DNA from 3 places in the Methylocella silvestris BL2 genome. Region 2 is predicted to be linked to each of the others. Evidence: predicted binding sites of a transcription regulator. Region 2 holds the regulator's gene; each other region holds the start of a gene.
The links. The regulator PhoB, encoded in region 2, activates phosphate uptake and scavenging genes when phosphate is short. The targets are predictions, from matches to a motif close to TGTCATNNANCTGTCAT.
Positions count from the first base shown of each region.

Region 1: the regulator PhoB is predicted to act here: its motif matches at 3,148-3,164, upstream of MSIL_RS13135 (esterase-like activity of phytase family protein).
Region 3: the regulator PhoB is predicted to act here: its motif matches at 5,042-5,058, upstream of olsB (l-ornithine N(alpha)-acyltransferase).

Region 1 covers NC_011666.1:2,808,201-2,814,745, reverse strand. Annotated here, with positions in the region: gene MSIL_RS13140 (sigma-54-dependent transcriptional regulator) at 1-1,308, opposite strand, end outside; gene MSIL_RS13135 (esterase-like activity of phytase family protein) at 1,495-2,991, opposite strand; gene MSIL_RS13130 (M3 family oligoendopeptidase) at 3,261-5,123, shown strand; gene MSIL_RS13125 (hypothetical protein) at 5,267-5,512, shown strand; gene MSIL_RS13120 (DMT family transporter) at 5,609-6,545, shown strand, end outside.
Region 2 covers NC_011666.1:914,978-921,522, forward strand. Annotated here, with positions in the region: gene MSIL_RS04280 (Hsp33 family molecular chaperone) at 1-287, opposite strand, end outside; gene argF (ornithine carbamoyltransferase) at 284-1,237, opposite strand; gene MSIL_RS04290 (aspartate aminotransferase family protein) at 1,234-2,436, opposite strand; gene MSIL_RS04295 (GcrA family cell cycle regulator) at 3,428-4,090, shown strand; gene phoB (phosphate regulon transcriptional regulator PhoB) at 4,229-5,026, opposite strand; gene phoU (phosphate signaling complex protein PhoU) at 5,031-5,741, opposite strand; gene pstB (phosphate ABC transporter ATP-binding protein PstB) at 5,828-6,545, opposite strand, start outside.
Region 3 covers NC_011666.1:1,784,867-1,791,411, forward strand. Annotated here, with positions in the region: gene MSIL_RS08410 (FAD-binding oxidoreductase) at 1-138, opposite strand, end outside; gene MSIL_RS08415 (ferritin family protein) at 247-1,905, opposite strand; gene MSIL_RS08420 (hypothetical protein) at 2,301-3,818, opposite strand; gene MSIL_RS08425 (lysophospholipid acyltransferase family protein) at 4,096-4,872, opposite strand; gene olsB (l-ornithine N(alpha)-acyltransferase) at 5,116-6,030, shown strand; gene MSIL_RS08435 (DUF1217 domain-containing protein) at 6,188-6,545, shown strand, end outside.

The DNA.
Region 1 (6,545 bases), 1.9 Mb from region 2:
CATGTCGCCGGACGGATCGATCAGCGCCAGCGCATTCGGGTCGCGGATCTCCGCCGCCGGCCGTTCCGGCGCAAGAGCCGCGGCCGGCTCGGGCGCTGCGAGCGGCAGCGGCGGGATCCGCACATCGAATCCGCCGACCTGCGCTGCGATCTGCGGAAAATCCATCACCGTCAGATCGGCGCCTTCGGCAAAAGCCACGGCGCGGAACATGGCGGTCTCCAATTGCCGGATATTCTTCGGCCAGTCATAGGCGGAGAGCAGACTGACGGCCTCCGCGCTCGGACCGCGCAGGATTTTCCCCGCCTCGGCGGCGAAGCGGGCGCAAAAGCCGCGGGCCAGCCCTTCGATCTCGTCGCGGCGGCGGCGCAGCGGCGGCGCGAAAATCGGATAGACGTTCAGCCGGTAGTAAAGATCCTCGCGGAAGCGATGCGCCTTGACGCGCTCGATCAGATTGCGCCGCGTCGAGGCGATGAGGCGGATATCGGCGCGGACCGGACGGGGCCCGCGCAAAAAATCGATCTCGCCGTCGCGCACGAGGCGTAGCAGCCGGGCTTGGAGATTTTGCGACAATTCGCAGATGTCGGCGATATAGAGCGAGCCGCCCTGCGCCTCGGCGATTTTGCCGGGGCGCCGCGACTCCGGCCCCGCGCCGCTTTCGCCGAAGAGCAGGGTTTCCATATCCGCCGCCGCAAGGCCGGCGCAGCGCAAGGTGACGAAAGGCCGGCCGCGCCGGTCGGAGGCGGCGTGGATCGCGCGCGCCATGGTTTCCTTGCCGGCGCCTTCCTCGCCCTCGATCAGGACCGGCATTGCGGTCTTGGCGGCGCGTTCGGCGAGGCGGACCGCGCGCTCGATCTCTTCGCCCGCGCCAAAATAATCGGCAAAAGAGAAATGGCCGGACGCCTGCCGGGCGGCGCGGCGCAGCTCAGCCTCCAGCGCGGCGAGGCGCAAGCCATTGCCGATCGCGGCCTTCAGCCGCTCGGGGCTCGCCGGCTTGACGACGAAATCGAGCGCTCCCGCGCCGAGCGCGGCGCCTGCCGCGTCGACCGCTGAGGCCGTGGTCTGCACGACGATCGGCGGCGTAAACGCCTGCGCCCTGAGGCGCGCGATGACGCCAAGGCCGTCGAGGTCCGGCATCACCAGATCGAGCAGCAGGAGATCGACCGGCGCGGCGCCCGCGCTTTTCAGCCGCGCCAGCGCCGCCTCGCCGCTATCGGCGGTTTCCGTCGCAAAGCCGAATTTTCGAATGATCTCGGCGGCCAGCTGGCGCTCGAGAGGATCGTCGTCGACAATCAGAATTCTTGGGGACATGCGGCCTCGCGCGCGGGCCGTCGTGACGCTCGAATCAAAAACGCCGAAACGGTCCGCAGCTGAAAAGGGGCGAACGCGCCCCTGGCGCATGAATCTCCCCGATTACGGTAAACGCGGTGTTAACGAAGCGCGAAAGAGTTGTCGGGAAATTGGCGCGCCCGATGGCGCGCCAGAATCTTGCGTTTATTAGCGCCGCGGCCGGCCCGGCGCGACATAGGTCGGCAAAGTCACGCGATAGACGAGAACCAGCGTATCGACGTTGAAGCCCGAGGCGTCCTGATAGGCGACGCCGGCCATGCGGCCGTTCTGGGTGATGAAGTCATTGTCGCTGCCGACGAAGAGGAAATAATCGTTCGGCGCGGCGGCGTCGCCGACCGGAGCGACGGCGATGCTTTCCCATTTCTCATAGAGATCGTTGCCGTCGTTCGGCAGCCCGTTGTGCAGGTTGAATTTCGCGAGCTCGGCCGCCTCGTTGATATCGAGGAATTTCTGATAGGCGACCGGGGTGATGGCGCCGCTGAGAACGCCGAGCGGCGCGATTGAGCCGCCGGCCGCATCATATTGGCCGCCGGCGATATTCGTCGCGCCGGAAATGTCGATGAGATCGACGCTGCGGTAGACCGAACCCGGGTTGCTGACGGCAAAGCCGCCGCCGCTGTCGCGCGCAAGAACCAGAAACTGGTGATCGTTCAGGGCGAAAAGCTCGCTCTGCGCCGCGGTCAGAAGCTTCGGATTGGCTGTCGTCTGATCCTGATAGAGCGGCAGCTGCACGACATATTCGGCTTTCAGCTTCGGCGCGCCGCGGCTGAGATCATAGGCGAGCAGACGGGTGTTGCGGCGCGTCGTGCTGATTTTGCTCGGATCGAGATCCTGGATGAGCGCGCTCTGCAGCAGCACGAACAGCGTCTTGCGGTCCGGGCTCATCGCAAGGCCTTCGAAGCCTTGATTGTTCTGGCGCCCCATCAGCGGGTTGCCGAGGCTCGGATTATAGGTGACGCCGACCGGCGGGCTATTGGCTGAAAAATTCTCGACAATCTCGCCGGCCGCATTCTTGCGCTTCGGGATGAAGGCTTCGGGCGGGCGGAGCGCGTCGATGAGGCGGCCATTCGCGCCGAAATGATAGACATAGGCGCCATATTCGTCGCTGATCCAGGACGATCCGTCGTTCAGCCGCACGACCGCTTCGGCGTCGATGGCGAGTTTGCCGTTCTGGCCGACCGGCAGATCCGGGAAATGCCCCGCCGCCGGCTTCACGCCGATCGCGTCGAAGCCCGTGGTCAGGCCGCCGCGGAACAGCGTCGACGAGCGGTAATTGAGGCTGAGCTGATTCTGGCTCGCTGTCGCCGCGCCATAAAAGGGCGTCAGCCGTATCTCGAAATGTTGCAGCCGGCCGCGGAAGTCGGTCGTGCCTTGCGTGTTCCAGCCGCGGTCCGGCAGCATGTAGAGCTGTCCGCTGTAAAAGCCGCGCCGGTCCTTTTTCCAGCTGGGCAGATCGAGCGCCATGCCGGAGCCGAAGCCGCCGAGCGTCTCGCTGTATTTGTCCAGCGCGTTGGAGGGAACCCGGCCAACGCCGACGAGGCCCTTGTTGACGTAGGTGGCGCCGCTGAAATCGACAGAGCCGCCGGCGTTCGCCGCGCCGGCGCAGAGGACGGCGAGAATGGATGAAGCGGCAATATGGCGCAAAGCAGCCGCCCCGGCGCGCCCGCACGCCGAAGCCCTGAATCTGGATCGCATTTAGTCCCCCGTTTTGTTCGGTTTCGCTTGGGCCCGGCCGATCGCCGAACGCCGGCCGAATCCGGCGCCGGCTAAAACCGCGCAGCGCCGCTATGGCCCCGCCGCGTGACAGCCGTGTTACAGGGCGGACCAGGCCGTCGCGGTTGATCTCGGCGGCGGCGCTCCGATATGAGTTTTACGCGCGCAAGCGTTTCGTCCCCGCCTCGAGGTATCCCGACATGCGCATTTCCGGCCGATCCGACATTTTTCATGGCCCCGAGGCGGCGGCCCGCCAGAGCGCGGCAAATCCGTCCGTCGATCTTGGCGATCTGCCGGAGTGGAATCTGTCCGCCCTTTATCCGGCGCCGGATTCGCCCGAATTTGCCGGCGATCTTGCGAGAGCGGCAACCGAGTGCAAGGCCTTCGCTGAGGCTTTCAAGGGCCGCATCGCCGAGCTCGCCGCAGATTCGTCCGGGGCTTCGCTCACTGCGGCCGTCAAACATTACGAGGCGCTCGACGAGCTTTTGGGGCGTATCATGTCCTATGCCGGCCTCATCTACGCGGGGGACACGTCCGATCCCGTCCGCGCGAAATTCTATGGCGACGCGCAGGAAAAAATCACCAACGCCTCGTCCGATCTCCTGTTCTTCGAACTGGAGCTGAATCGGCTCGACGACGGCGCGCTCGACGCCGCCCTCGCCCAGGAACCGCTCGCGCATTATCGCCCGTGGATCGAGGACGTCCGCAAGGGAAAGCCCTACCAGCTCAGCGACGAGCTCGAAAAACTGTTCCACGAGAAATCGAGCACGAGCTATTCCGCCTGGAACCGGCTGTTCGACGAGACGATCACCGCGCTGCGCTTTCCGCTCGACGGCAAGGAGCTGTCGATCGAGCCCGTGCTCAATCTGTTGCAGGATCCCAACGAGGCGGCGCGGGAAAAGGCGGCGAAAATCCTCGGCTCGGTGCTGAAGGACAATCTGCGCCAGTTCGCCCTGATCACCAACACGCTGGCCAAGGACAAGGAAATCTCCGACCGCTGGCGCGGCTTTCAGGACGTCGCCGATTCGCGGCACCTTTCGAACCGGGTGGAGCGCGAGGTTGTCGACGCGCTGGTTGGCGCGGTTCGCGCCGCCTATCCGCGCCTGTCGCATCGCTACTACCGGCTGAAAGCGAAATGGTTCGGCAAGCCCGCGCTGAAATTCTGGGACCGCAATGCGCCGCTGCCGGACGCGCCCGCGCGCGTCTACAAATGGGACGCCGCGCGCGACGCCGTGCTCGGCGCCTATGGCGATTTTTCGCCGAAGATGGCCGACATCGCGCGGCGCTTCTTCGACGAGCGCTGGATCGACGCGCCGGTGCGGCCCGGCAAGAGCCCCGGCGCCTTCGCGCATCCGACCGTGCCCTCGGCGCATCCCTTCGTGCTGCTCAACTATCAAGGCAAGCCGCGCGATGTGATGACGCTCGCCCATGAGCTCGGCCATGGCGTGCATCAGGTGCTCGCCGCCCATAATGGCGCGCTGATGGCCCCGACGCCGCTGACGCTCGCCGAAACGGCTTCCGTGTTCGGCGAGATGCTGACCTTCCGCGCGCTGCTGGCGCGGGCCGGGACGCTGGCCGAACGGCGCGCCATGCTGGCCGGCAAGGTCGAAGACATGCTGAACACGGTGGTGCGGCAGATCGCCTTCTACAGCTTTGAGCGCAAGGTCCACACCGAACGCCGCAAGGGCGAGCTGACGGCCGATAATCTCTGCGATTTCTGGATGGAGGAGCAGAGCGAAAGCCTCGGACCGGCGATCGAATTCACCGACGACTATCGCTCCTATTGGGCCTACATCCCGCACTTCATCCATTCGCCCTTTTATGTTTACGCCTACGCCTTCGGCGACTGCCTCGTGAATTCGCTTTATGGCGTCTATCAGAATGCGAGCGAGGGTTTTGCCGAGCGCTATTTCGCCCTGCTGTCGGCAGGCGGCTCGAAGCCTTATGGCGAGCTCCTAAAACCGTTCGGATTGGACGCGCGCGACCCGGCGTTCTGGCAGATCGGCCTCTCCATGATCGAGGGGATGATCGCTGAGCTCGAAGCGCTGGAGGAGCAGGCGTGAGCGCCGCGGCGGCCGAGCCTTATTGGGGGGACGCGCGTAACGTTTGAGGCCGCTGCTGCGTTTAACCCTTTGCGCTGGCGGCCGGTCGCCGGCGGCTTGCGCAGACGCCGGCTGCGCTGCGGACGGCTTTTGGGGAGACGGTCATGAAGCTCAATCGATTAATCGCTCTGTCGCTGGCTTGCTCGATGAGTTTTGCGCCGATGGCTTTCGCCGCCGGTCTTGAGGGACTTCAGTTCGAAAAAGAAGTCACGATGAAAATGAAAAGCGGAAAATCCGTCACCATCAAGCTCGCCAAGATGAACGGCCAGATGATGGCGATCGTGCCGATGGAAGATCTGAACGAGCTGTTGATGCGCGCCGAAGGGCACGACATGAGCACCTATAACTGACGGCTCAGGCGGCCGGCCCGGCGTCTTCAGGCGGCGCGGGCCTCAACATCTGGCAAAAGGGCCATGCGGCGGCGGCGCCGCATGGCAAGATCTTCAATGCTTTCGAAAAATTTGGGACAAAGGTGGCCCGGCGTTCATCTCGCGCTTCTATCGGCGCTCCTGTTTGGCGCGCTGACGCCTCTGTCCAAATTGCTGCTGGGCTCGCTCGACCCGCAACTGCTCGCCGGCGTCCTCTATCTCGGCGCCGGCGTGGGCCTCGCCATCACCCAAATCGCGCGCGCGTCATTCGGAGCCTCGACGCGTGAGGCCCCTTTGCGCGGCGCCGATCTGCCGTGGCTTATTGCCATTGTGCTCTTCGGCGGGTTTCTTGCGCCGCTGGCGCTGATGCTGGGTCTGGCGCAGACCGACGCGGCCTCGGGCGCCTTGTTGCTCAATCTCGAATCCGTCGCGACGCTGGCGATCGCCTGGACGCTGTTCCGGGAGAATGTCGACAGGCGCCTGCTGCTTGGCGCCTTCGCGATTCTCGCCGGGGCGGTGCTTTTGTCCTGGAATGGCGGGAGCGTCCGGCTCGATCGCGGGGCCCTGCTGATCGCCGGGGCCTGCCTCGCCTGGGGCCTCGACAATAATCTCACGCGAAAATTGTCGTCGGCGGATCCGGTCCAGATCGCCATGATCAAGGGCTTCGCCGCGGGAGGCGCCAATATCGGCCTCGCGCTGTGGCGCGGCGCGGAGCCGGGCTCGGCCGGACTCATGGGCGCCGCCGCTTTGGTCGGCTTTCTCGCCATTGGGGTCAGCCTGGTCGCTTTCATCCTGGCGCTGCGGCATCTTGGGGCGGCGCGGACAGGGGCCTATTTCGCTTTGGCGCCCTTTATCGGCGCCCTGCTCGCCGTCCTGCTGCTGCACGAGCCTCTGACGGCAAAACTGGTCGCCGCGGGACTTCTGATGGGCGCTGGCCTGTGGCTGCATCTGGCCGAGCGGCACGCGCATGAGCACACCCATGAGCCGCTGGAGCACGAGCACGCCCATGTCCATG
Region 2 (6,545 bases):
ACCACCATGTCGACCGGTCCGTCGCCGCGCGTCTGCAACTGAAAGCGGCCGGCGATTTTCAGCGACGATCCAAGCATCACGGTCAGCGCCAGCGCCTCGCCAAGGATGCGCGCAACGGCAGGAGGATAAGCGTGCCGCTTCAAGATCTCGTCGACGCTGGGGCCAAGCCGCACGATCCTGCCGCGCACATCGAGCCGCTCGACCGCGAAGGGCAGCACGGTGTCGTCCTGCCCGCGATCCGAAACGACCCGCGATTGCGGCGCGTTGTCAGGCCGCCAGCCGCTCATTCTTCAGAATCCTCAAGGCACCAGGCGAGGATGCCCTTTTGCGCATGCAGCCGGTTCTCGGCCTCGTCGAACACAACCGATTGCGGCCCGTCGATAATCTCGTCGGTCACCTCTTCGCCGCGATGGGCTGGCAGGCAATGCATGAAGATCGCCTCGCTCCCGGCTGCGGCCATGAGCTTGGCGTTGACCTGATAGGGAGAGAGCAGCCCTTGCCGCTGCTGCTCGTCCTTGTCGCCCATCGATACCCAGCAGTCCGAAACGACGGCGTCGGCGCCGCGGACAGCCTCGAATGGATCGCGCGTCACTTCGAGCTTGGCGCCCGACCGGCGCGCCCAGTCGAGCAGTTGCGGCGGCAGGCCGAACTCTGCTGGCGCCGCGACGGACAGCGAAAAATCAAAGCGCTGCGCTGCATGCACCCAGCTCGCAAGCACATTATTGGCGTCGCCCGACCAGGCGATCTTGCGCCCCTTGATCGGCCCGCGGTGCTCCTCGAAGGTCATCACATCGGCCATCACCTGGCAGGGATGCGATTTCTTGGTGAGGCCGTTGATCACCGGCACGTCGGCGTGGCGCGCAAGTTCGATCATGTCGCGATGTTCAAGGATGCGGATCATGATCGCGTCGACGAAACGCGACAGGACGCGCGCCGTATCGGCGATGGTTTCGCCGCGGCCGAGTTGCATCTCTTTGCCGGTCAACATGACCGTCTCGCCGCCGAGTTCGCGCATGGCGAGGTCGAAGGAAACGCGCGTACGGGTCGAAGGCTTGTCGAAGATCATCGCCAGAACCTTGCCTTCGAGCGGACGATCCACTGAGCGGCGCCCCTTGCGGCGTTTCGCCTTCATCGCGAGGGACGAATCGATAATGCGGCGAAGGTCGCCGGCCGCGATGTCCGAGAGGTCGGCAAAGTGCCGCGCGCCGGACTTGCGGCCGAAGTCGGGCTCGCTCATCCCGCGGCCTCATTGAGGACAGACGTCGCCTTCTCAAGACGCGCGCAGGCGGCGCCGAGCCGCTTCACGCCTTCGGCCGCTTCCGCCTCGCTGATGATCAGGGGCGGCAGCAGGCGGGCGACATTGTCGCCGGCCGGGATGACGAGAATTTTCTCGGCCCGCGCGGCGGCGACAAAATCTGCGACGGGCGCGCGCAGCTCAAGCCCGAGCATCAGGCCCTCCCCGCGAACATTGGCGACGCTTCGCGGATAGGCCTCGATCAGCGTCAGAAGGCCCTGTTTCAGCCTCGCGCCGACCGTTGCGACATGGTCCAGAAACCCCGGCGCCAGAACAACATCGAGGACCGCGTTGCCGATGCTGGTCGCGAGCGGATTGCCGCCATAGGTCGTCCCATGCGTTCCGACCGTCATTCCCTTGCCGGCCTCGCGCGTCGCCAGGAACGCGCCGAGCGGAAATCCGCCGCCAATGCCTTTGGCGATCGCCATGATGTCGGGCGTTACGCCGTAGAGCTCATAGGCGAAGAGCTTGCCGGTGCGGCCGACGCCGCACTGAACTTCGTCGTAGACGAGAAGCAGGCCATGAGCGTCGCAAAGCGCGCGCAGGCCGCGCATGAACTCCGTGGAGGCGACGCGTATTCCCGCCTCGCCCTGGATGGGCTCGACCAGGACCGCTCCAGTCTGCGGGCCGATCGCGGCCTTGACCGCATCAAGGTCGCCGAATTCGACAGAATCGAAGCCTTCGAGTTTTGGGCCGAAACCGTCGAGATATTTCGGATTGCCGCCGGCCGCGATGGTGGCGAGCGTGCGGCCGTGGAAAGCGCCTTTGAACGTGACGATGCGGAATTTTTCCGGATGGCCCGACACCGATTGATATTTGCGCGCGGTCTTGATCGCCCCTTCCACCGCCTCGGCGCCGGAATTGGTAAAGAAGACGAAATCGGCGAAGCTCGCTTCGCACAGGCGAGCGGCGAGACGTTCGGCTTGCGGAATCTCAAAAAGGTTCGACGTATGCCAAAGCTTGCGGCCCTGGGCGATCAACGCCTCGACGAGGTGAGGATGGCTGTAGCCGAGCGAAGCCACGGCGATGCCGCCGCCAAAATCGAGATAGCGCTCGCCATCCGTCGCCGTCAGCCAGGCGCCTTCGCCATGATCGAAGGCAAGATGGGCGCGCGCATAGGTCGGAAGCAGCGACGAGGGCACAGGTTCGCTCCGGGTTCGACGTTCAGGTCCGATTGGGAAGCTGCAAAAATCAAAAGCCGCCCATTGGGCGGCAAAAGTCGTAGAGCGCAATGTAGGCATTCCCTCCGGCCGGGTCAATTAGGAGGTGTTCGGGTTTGAGCTCGGCGGCGCGTCAGCCTTGCGCAAGCGGCCTCGGCTAGCCTCAGAGGCGTGGAGCTGCGCCATACGCAGGGGCGGCCAGCCGGCATAAGCTGTTGTGGGCGCAACTATCGAGGGGCCGACGCCGGCTTTCGATCGTATGCGCCTCTCGCCAGCGAAAAGATGGGCTTTGCGCCCCGGCGCCGCAAGCACTTGTTGAAAACCTGCCGGCGCCCTCTGTGAGGCTTGCATGCGATTCTACCACTAGTGTAGCGTTGGCCCTGCGAACTACGACATGTCGTGGTTTCGCCAGCCGGGGCGAGGCTGGCGAGCGGAACAGGTCACGCTGAATGCGAGGCGCTGAAACCGGCGCTCGCGCGCAACGTTCGGCGCCTCGGCGCCGCGCGAAATGACGGCCGTAAGGTCCAAGGGCGCGAGACGCATGGTCACGCGGCTGAATGAGGAAGCGGCGCCAGGGTCGGGAGCACAAGGATCCCATGGTTGCTGTGCGTTCAAATCATAGCGCCGGCCCGTTTGCGGACCCAATAGCCGGATGGCTTCGGCGAATGGAATTTGGCGCCGGATCAATACGTTGGAGCCTGTTCTCATGGAGCGATCATCGGGTTTCTCGATGAGAACGGGTTTTGCAGCAGATGGAATGGGTTTGCCCCCGCGTCCCGATCTAACGGCGAGAGCCGATCGATTTTTGTGGTTTCGGATGGACGCCATCCAAAACCGTCGCGACCCGAAGCATCATGGTCCGGACGCAGCGGCGTCCCGGATCGAATGACGCCGGAAAACGGAATGTTCAAGCGCAGCGTGCGGAGCCTATCAATGGCGCGGCGCTGCAATCGCCAAACCCTGGGAGGGTTCGATGTCCTGGACCGATGAACGCATCGACCTGCTGCAAAAGATGTGGCTGCAGGGGATGAGCGCCAGCAAGATCGCCAATGAGCTTGCAAATGGCCTGACCCGCAACGCCGTGATCGGCAAGGTCTACAGGCTCGGTCTCTCCGGCCGCGCCAAGGGCGACGCGCCGGGAGAGGATCACGCAAGCGCGAAACCTTCGCCGCGATCTCCGGCGCGCCCGTCCGGCCACGGGTCTCATAGCCACGCCTCCGGCGCGATCGCCCATAGCCCGATCGCTTCGGCTCATCACGCCTCCGGCCCAATCGCCAGCCAGAGCGCGCACAGCCAGATGTCGCGAGGGCAGCCGCAACCGACCGCTCAGAGGTCCTCGGCGGGGCCAGGCCTCATCAGCGGCAATACGGCGCTGGCGGCGGAGCCGATGCAGTTCGAGGCTCCGCTCCGGGCGCCAAGCGCGGATGTCGTGGTGCCGATCATCGAGCCGGTCACGATCATGGAGCTGCGCGAATCAATGTGCCGGTGGCCGATTGGCGATCCGACGCAGGCGGATTTCCGCTTTTGCGGCGCGCGCAAGTCGCCCGGCGCGGGACCCTATTGCGGCTGTCATTCGGCCATCGCCTACCAGCCGCAGCAGGATCGCCGCCGGCAGCGCCCGCCGAAAACGGCTTAACGGCGCGAAGTCCAAGACGTCGCCTTGCCGCCGGAGGAGTTCACCCGGCGGTGAAGCGCTGCAAAAGCATGGCGGGCCGGGAGGGTTTCCCGCCGTGACGCCAGCCGGCCGGACCGGGCTGGATCTCGCCGGACGGCCTCAAGGCGTCCGGTCTGAAGCCCCCGGCCCTTTCCCAAAAGTTTCATCGAAGGAATAGCCCGCGCCGCGCACCGTGCGGATCGGATCGCGTTCGCCTGGCGCCGTCAGCGCCTTGCGCAGCCGGCCGACATGGACGTCGACCGTCCGCTCGTCGATTTCCGCCGAAAGTCCCCAGACGCTGTCCAGCAGTTGCGCGCGAGAGAAAACGCGGCCGGGGCGCTCCATCAGATGCTCCAGCAGACGGAATTCGGTCGGGCCGAGATGCACGTCGCGGCCGGTGCGCCGAACGCGCCAGTTCTGCCGGTCGAGTTCGAGGTCTCCCGCCGAAAGCACGGCGGCGACGCGGTCCGGCCGCGCGCGGCGCAACAGTGAGCGCACTCGCGCCATCAGCTCCGGCACGGAAAAGGGCTTCACCACATAGTCATCGGCGCCGATGGAGAGGCCGCGCACGCGCTCGCTCTCCTCGCCACGCGCGGTGAGCATGATGACCGGCAGGCTGCGCGTGGCCTCGCGCGCCCGCATGCGGCGGCAGATCTCAAGGCCCGACACGCCGGGCAGCATCCAGTCGAGAATGACGAGATCGGGCATGGTCTCGCTGAGCCTGATTTCCGCTTCGTCGCCGCGCTCGACGCGATCGACGACAAAGCCCTCGGCTTCAAGATTATAGGCGAGCAGCATGCTCAGCGCCGCTTCGTCCTCGACGATAAGGATGCGCGGCGCCGGCGTTGGCGAAAGGCCGCGGGCGGCGCCCGGCCGGCCGTCGGTTTTGCTGTCGGCGTTGGCGTGAATATCGCTCATGGGATCACTTTACGGCTGGCGGGTCGGACAGGATGCTGCGGCCCTTCGGCCGGTCGGTCGGCATGGTCTCGCCACTGACGAGATAGACGACGGTTTCGGCGATGTTGGTCGCATGGTCGCCGATGCGCTCGATGTTTTTCGAACAGAACAGGAGATGCGCGCAGAAGGAGATGTTGCGCGGATCCTCCATCATGAAGGTCAAGAGGTCGCGGAAGACGGAATCCTCAAGCGAGTCGAGGTCGGCGTCATAGGTCCAGACCTCGCGGGCTCTGGCGATATCGCGCTCGGCGTAGGAATCGAGCACGTCCTTCAACAGGATGGCCGCGCTTTCCTGCATCGACTTCAGCCCGATGATGGCGCGGGGAATGCGCACGTCGCCGGCGATCTTGATGGCGCGCTTGGCGATGTTCTTGGCGAGATCGCCGACGCGCTCGAGATCGTTCGAAATCCGGATCGTCGCGATGATTTCGCGTAAGTCCACGGCGAGCGGCTGGCGGCGCGCGATCGTCAAAATGGCCTGCTCCTCGATCTCGCGCTGGAGCATGTCGAGGCGCGGATCGGTGGCGATCGTCTGATTGGCGAGTTGCACGTCGAAATCGCCGAGCGCGTCCATGGCGTCGGCCAGCATTTTTTCAGCAATGCCGCCCATTTCGGCGATCTTCTGGCCGAGCCCTTCGAGTTCCTTGTCGTAAGCTTTGACGATATGATCGGCCATTGCATTTGCCTCGAAGCTCTAGTCTTTGCCAGCGAAGCGGAGACCGGTTCGCGTCAGCACAAATTGGTAAAATACCACGCGAACGATCAGCCGAACCGGCCAGTGATATAGTTTTGCGTCTGTTTCTTGTCCGGCTGCGTAAAGATGTGGGTCGTCACGCCGAATTCGATCAATTCGCCGAGATACATGAAGGCTGTGTGGTCGGAGACGCGCGCCGCCTGCTGCATGTTGTGGGTGACGATGACGATCGTGTAGTTGACCTTCAGCTCGTCGATCAGCTCCTCGATCTTCGCCGTCGAGATCGGATCAAGCGCGGAGCACGGCTCGTCGAGCAGAATGACTTCAGGCTCGATTGCGACGGTCCGGGCGATGCACAGGCGCTGCTGCTGTCCGCCGGACAGAGACAGTCCGGACGCTTTCAGCTTGTCCTTGACCTCGCCCCAGAGCGCGGCGCTTGTGAGGGCCGCCTCGACCTTGTCGTCAAGTTCGGATTTGCCTGTTTTCTTATAAAGCTTGATGCCAAACGCGATGTTGTCATAGATCGACATCGGAAACGGCGTCGGCTTCTGAAACACCATGCCGACGCGGGCGCGCAGCAGATTGACGTCGACGCCGGGTCTCAGAATGTTCTCGCCGTCGAGGATAACTTCGCCGGTGGCGCGCTGCTTCGGATAAAGATCATACATCCTGTTCATGACGCGCAGCAGGGTGGATTTGCCGCAGCCCGACGGGCCGATGAACGACGTCACCCGATTGGCGTAGAGCGGCAGGCTGACGCCCTTCAGGGCAAGATTATCGCCATAA
Region 3 (6,545 bases), 870 kb from region 2:
GCATCCGTGAATCAGGGCGACGCCCTGCCGAAACCCTGCGTTGAGAACAGTTTCGCCTTCGTAGACGCCAAATTCGGTGCCCGTCGGCTGCAGCCGCACCATATGCAGCGGCTTGCTCGTATCTGGCTTGCTAACCAAGTTTTCCTCCTCCCCGCGCGCAAGCCAAATGCCTTGCGCAGCCCGGACAATCCATCGCCTCCCATGACTGGCCGGACCGGCGCCGCGAGGCGCCGGTCCGGGTCCCGATCAAAGGCGCTTGATGGTGTAGCCCTTCTTGTACTCGGCGATGTGCTTCTCGCGATCGGCCGGCGACAGATCGCGCAACACTTTGATGGGCGCCTTGATCGTGTAGCCGCGCACATGATCGAGGGTCCACATGTCCTTTTCTTCCAGGGACAGATGCGGCTGCGCCATCAGCGTCTTGCCGTCCGGGCGCACGAAACCCATGTCCTTGATGGCGTCGGCGACGTCCCAGCCGTCATAAAGCTCTTCCCATTGACGCTTGCCGCTGAAGCGGCCCATCGCCGGCGTCGGACGCCCCTTATATTCGGCGGCGAACGCCTCCTTGTGCGTCCAGCGGTCGATTTCGTGGCCGTAGGTGTAGAGCTCGCCATCGACGACATCGGTGGTGAATTGATCGCGGATCACGCAAGGCACGAGGTTCGACCAGCAGCGGTGCGGATAGACATAGCCGGTATCGGCGAAGGTGATCGGAACGCTGCCTGGCTTCGACAGCTTCCGGTAGTTCTCCCACCATGCGCCATATTCATTGTACCAGCCTGGATATTTATATTCGAACCATTCGAAGTCGTATTCGTCCAGCCCCTCGAGGCGCCAGAAATTGGCCCACCAGCCGGCCGAGAAGAATTGCGCCACCTTATGCACATAGCCTTCCTTGACGATGCGATCCCATGCGGCGTGCACATCGTCGTGATGGATCTTGATGCCGTATTTTTCCAGCGGCAGCATGTAGGTGCGATAATAATCCTCATAAATCCAGCGGTGCCACAGCTCCGCGTAGGATTCCTTCTTCTTGTCGCGATGCTTCGTCCCATATTCAACGATCGTGCCGACGGCGGCGTCGACGATTCCATGATTCTGCCAAAAGGCGTAGCGTATATCGCGCTCAAGCAGGAGATGATTGTCGGGGTTGTTCAGAACCGACATCAGGAACGAATGTCCGTTGCCGATATGGCGGGACTCATCCGACTGCACAGACAGAAAGACCGTCGGCAGCGCATAATCGCCATTGCGAGCTGCCTCGGAGGGCATGGCGACGAAAAGCGTATTGGTGAAGGCGCTCTCCGCCACAACTTGCAGGTAGATATTGGCCGCGGTCACGGCGTCGCCCGTCAGGAAGGCTTCGCCGAACTGGCGGCCGATCGTCGTCGCATAGCACTTGCCAAAGGCGGCTTCCGTGATGTCAAAGCCTGCCGGATCGATATAGTTTTCCATGTACCATTTTTTCAGATTCATCTGAATCGTGGAATGGCGGAACTCATCGACCATCTGCATGGTGAAGCCGGTGCGCAGCTCGTCGCCAGGCGCAAGGCGCCCAAGCATGGCCATCGAACGGGCGGCGGAGATTTCCGGAAATGGAATGATGGCCAAAAACAGCTTCATCCATTCGACCCAGCGCTGCTCTACATTGCGGAACATGTCGCCGCGCAGAGCCGCGTCCAACGCGCCATAGACGCGGTTGTCCTTCTCTTCCTGCATCGGAAAGTACGAGCGCAGGACCTGTTTCATCGGATCCTTTGGATGCTTCGAAATTTTGTAGTCGGTCGGGAAGGTCATCGCCTCCTTGACATAGGTCGGCGTCCAGCCGAGGTCGGCGATGCGCCGCGTCGCTTCGGCGATCGGGATTCCCTTTTGCTGCGTTATGCTGTTCAGTGACAAAGACATGGTTTTCGATCCTCCCTTGCCCACGATCCTCGTGGTTGAGCCGCGGCCGGCTATTTTGCCGCTACGCGGCGCCTAACGAACTTTCTTTGCGAAAGCGGCGCGATTGCTTGGTTCTCTCCGCAATGTTTAATCGCAACTCGTATGCCACAGCGTAAACCTCACATAAAATCAGTCGCTTAGTTCAATTATCGGGTCACGCGCCTGCATCTTCGATTGTCCTTTGTTGCGGGACGAAACAATCTCGCAACATCTCCATCGAGGCCGCAACACAAGCGACGCTGTTGGATCTTCGAGCCCCGCTTCGATCGTGATAAAAAAGGCGCCGGATGTCGGACGATCCGGCGTCAAGGAGGGGCTGGACGAAAAAGGAAGATCTCTTCCAAGCGTCCAGATTCTCAGAAGGAGAACAGCGTTCCGACTGCAAGCGCGTTCGAACTGAACGCGCCTCCCGACTGGTTCTTCGCTATGCCGCGGAAGAAGTTCGCTTCGAGCATGACCCAGGACGTTAGCTGATAGCGCGCAAAGGCCACATAGGACTCATAGGAGCGCAGCATAAAAGCGTTGTAGTTCTGAACGTTGTCGTAGCTGTTCGACTGGAGGTAGCTGATGCCGTAATTTGCGCCAAGCGTCAGTTTGTCGAAAAAAGTGTAGCTTCCTTGACCCAGCCAGCCGTAGGATTCGCGGGTCTGGCCGTTCGGGCTGATTCCATCAAAAAACAACACGCTGGTGCCGAGCCCATCGCCATAATAGCCGTAGCCGACTAAACTTGCGTCGCCGATGTCGAGTTTGGCGCCGCCGTCCACTGCCGAGGCGCGAATTCTCTGGCCCGCCGGGAGGGCGTCTCCGGCGACCAGCCCCTCAGAGCGCTGCTGCTCGGTCAGGCCTGAGACCCAGGCCGTCAGCTTGACTGACGGCGCGACATCGCCCTTGTATCGGACGCGGCCTTGCAACATCGGCTGGTCATGACCGCTGAGATTGCCGGAATCTGTTCCCGTAAATACGGCGGCCTGGCTAAGCGGGGTGAACAGGCCAACCGAGGCGTCGAATCCGTAAAAGCTTGGAGACGTATAGCTGATCTGCGGAATCCAGTCCGCATAGACATAGCCGCTGCCGATATGCCCGGAGGTAAATCCTGGAGAGGCGTTACGGAACGGAAGTCCGACGCCAAGCAGCATCGCATCATACAAAATGATGTCGCCCCCGAAGAAGGCGAGATCGCGTCCAATCTTGACGGTGCCCGCCTCCGGCGTTCCAATGGTTCCGAAGACCTGCCGCAGATCGATCGACGCCGTGCCCAGCCCGTAGGCCACGCCAAAGCTGTTGGCGTTGAAGGGCGATGCTCCGGTATTGACGTTGGTCCCGACGCTATAAAATCCGAACGTCGCGCCGAGATCGTAACCCATCTGATTTGTCGCCAGGCTGAGCACCAGCGAACTGCCGAGCATGCCGCCACGCGTTGAATTGGAATTATTGACCGTGCTGGTGTTGATGTTGACAAGGCCGCCGACGACGCCGCCGGTCGTGGCCGAACCCGTCACCTGCCCCTTGAACTGCTCGACGGCGAAGAAGTCGATGCCTCCGGAGAGTTTGACGTCGACGTCGCCGATTCGTACGCCGACGCCCTTGTCGATCGCGGTGATGAAGTGGGGATCTGGCGCGGCGACCGCGCCGTTCGGCGCCGCGGCTTTCGCCTCGCGCTTGCGGCCGGCGTCTTTCGCCTCGGCAGCGCGACGCTGCTTTAATTTTTGATAGTCGCCGCCGCTTAGAATGCCCTTGGCTTTTAGGCGCTCGATCAATTCGTCGGTAACGTCCGCCCGCGCCTGCGCGCCGACGAGAACCGCGGCTCCGATGCAGCAGCCAAGCAAGAGTCGAAGCGAATTTTGAATCCCGCTGTGGCGCGATCTCTGGCGCATGATGGACCCCTCCCGCGTCGGCGCATTGTTTTCGCGCCATTATTGTCCGCGTGATAACAGAGCAATGCTTGGGCCAGACCAGAGACTTGCGGGAGATCAATGCTTTAGCGAATAGATCCGGCATATTTGCTTGTGGAGAAACTGTAGCGTTGTAGCGTTTCGCAACAGAGGTGAAACACGCTGCAAGGGCGAGCGGACGCTAGCAACACGCCGAATGCAGGTTTCCGCTGCGGCGCAAAATTTCCCAGTATGCTGTCGCCAGATTGCGAGGCGAAATCTACGCCAGCTTCGGCTCCTCGACGCAAAGTTCGGCGGCGGCGGCAGCTTCGGGGGCGGCCTGCGCCTCATCGCGCGGCTGGCGCTGGGATTCCGCTACGGCAAGCGCTGGCGCCGCCGCCAGCAGCAGTGCGACTCGCGAGCCGGCCTCACGGGCGATCAACTTGCGATCCGCGCCGCGCGCGAAGCGCAAGGGTTCGCCGAACATGATTCGGCAGCGCAGCGGCTCTCCGGTCAAAACCTGCCAGAGATGCGGCAGCAGCGCGGCGTCGCCAAGCCAGGCGGCCGACAGCGCGGAATAGGAAATCGCCACCGGCTGCACGGCAACGTCCTCGGCCTCCGCCGCCCCCACGCGCGCAAGGAGGTCTCGGGCGCTGGCGAAATGCGAACTGCGAAAGACGCCAAGCGCCCTTCCGTCGCCCGTGGTCCCTTCCGGAAACAGCAGAACCCGCCGCCCTTCGAGCATGCGCTCCGCCATCGCCGCATTGGCGGCGGGAATCGACCGCCGCCGCTTTCGATCGACAAAGACCGTCCCCTGCTGGCGGGCGATGGCGCCGATCAGCGGCCAGGATCCGACCTCCCGCTTGGCGAGAAAGCTGAAGCCGGAGAGGCTGCCAAGGGCCAGAACGTCGATCCAGGAGACATGATTGGCCGCGAGCAGCAGCGGACGCGATGAATGGGCCGCGCCCGAAACGCTGATCTTGACGCGCAGAACCCTAATCAGCACGCGGCAGAAAACAATCGACGGATTTATCGGCGCGGAGCGGCGCAGCCGCATGGCGATGCTCTGCGCCGGAATTCCAACGCAGAGGAAAACAAGAAAGGCGAGCACAAGCAGAACAGCGCGCAGAACGGCCAGGCGAGCCTCCCAAGGAGAACCAATCGGTTAAGCTTTATGCTCGCCGGCTTGCAGTTTCATGACGGTGAACAGCGCTAACGCTATGATTTGTCGTATTCGCGTCATCAAAGCTTTGCGTCAAAATCCTAAATCGGACGCGATCATCGAAAGCGGAATCATTACTTGACGCACTCCTTCGACGCGCCCTCCGGCGAGATCGCGCCCGTCTCGGGCGGCTTCGCGCGCATCGCCCGCATCGGGCGAACCGCGATCCCGAGCGACGCTATCGTCGCGCGTTTCGGCCCTTTTGAGGTCAGGCTCGCGACGACGAAGAAGGAGATCCGCAAGGCGCAGCGCCTGCGCTATGAGGTTTTCTTCGAGGAAGGCGGCGCGCGGCCGGACGCTGCGGCGAAGCTGACCCGGCGCGACATCTGCCCATTCGATTCGGTCTGCGACCATCTTCTTGTCATCGATCTCGAACGGACCAATCGATTCGGCCGGCCGAAGCCGAAGATCGTCGGCGCCTATCGCCTGTTGCGGCAGGACGTCGCCGAACGCCATTTCGGCTTTTACAGCCAGCGCGAATTCGACGTCGCGGCGCTCGTGAGGCGCCGCCAGGGCACGCGCTTTCTCGAACTTGGCCGCGCCTGCGTTCATCCCCGCTACCGCTCCAAGCGCGTCATCGAATTATTGTGGCGCGGCCTCTGGCTTTACGCGTCGCGCCACCGCATCGACGCGCTGATCGGCTGCGCCAGCCTGCCCGGCGTCGATCCGCGGGCGCTCGCCCTCCCTTTGAGTTTCTTGCGCCACCAGGCTCAGGCGCCCGAAGCCTGGGACGTCCGACCGCTGCCGGGGCGCGAGGCGAATGTCGATATTCTGGAGCCGCAGGAGATCGACGCCCGCAGCGCGCTGGCGGCGCTGCCGCCGCTGATCAAGGCCTATCTGCGGGTCGGCGCAAAATTCGGCGCGGGCGCCGTGGTCGACGCCCAATTCGGCGCGACGGATGTGTTCACCATCATGCCGCTGGCCGATATGGAAGACCGCTACGCCGCCTATTTCGGCGCGCCGATGGAGCGGCCGGAAAGCGTCCTCGCCTGACGCTGCGGGCGCGTTGCGCCCGGTCTTCGCTTAAAATGCAATCGTCGGGCTTTGAGCGCCGTTCAATCTTTCCGCCCACACTGGCGCGAAGAGGCGCGGGTCAGTCTCGCGCAAGGGCCGCGAGGGACACTGCGCCAGACGTTGCAGGACCGCTGGCATGTTGAACTCGACGCTTTACTACACGATGCTGACGCGGGATTTCAGCAAATCGCTCGCCACCGCCGCCTCCGATACAGTCGCCAAAAGGGAGACCGCTTATTACGAGGCGAATATCGGCAAAGTAAAGTCGGTCGACGACCTGATGAAAAATCAAAGGCTCTACGCCTATGTGCTGAAAGCCTACGGCCTCAGCGACATGGCCTACGCCAAGGGCCTTATCCGTAAGGTCCTGACCAGCGACGTTACCGACGGCGCGTCCCTCGCAAACACCCTCAGCGGCGGTCGCTACAAAGCCTTGGCCGCCGCCTATAATTTTTCCGCCAAAGGCGCCGTTGGAACAATCTCGGCCGAGGCGC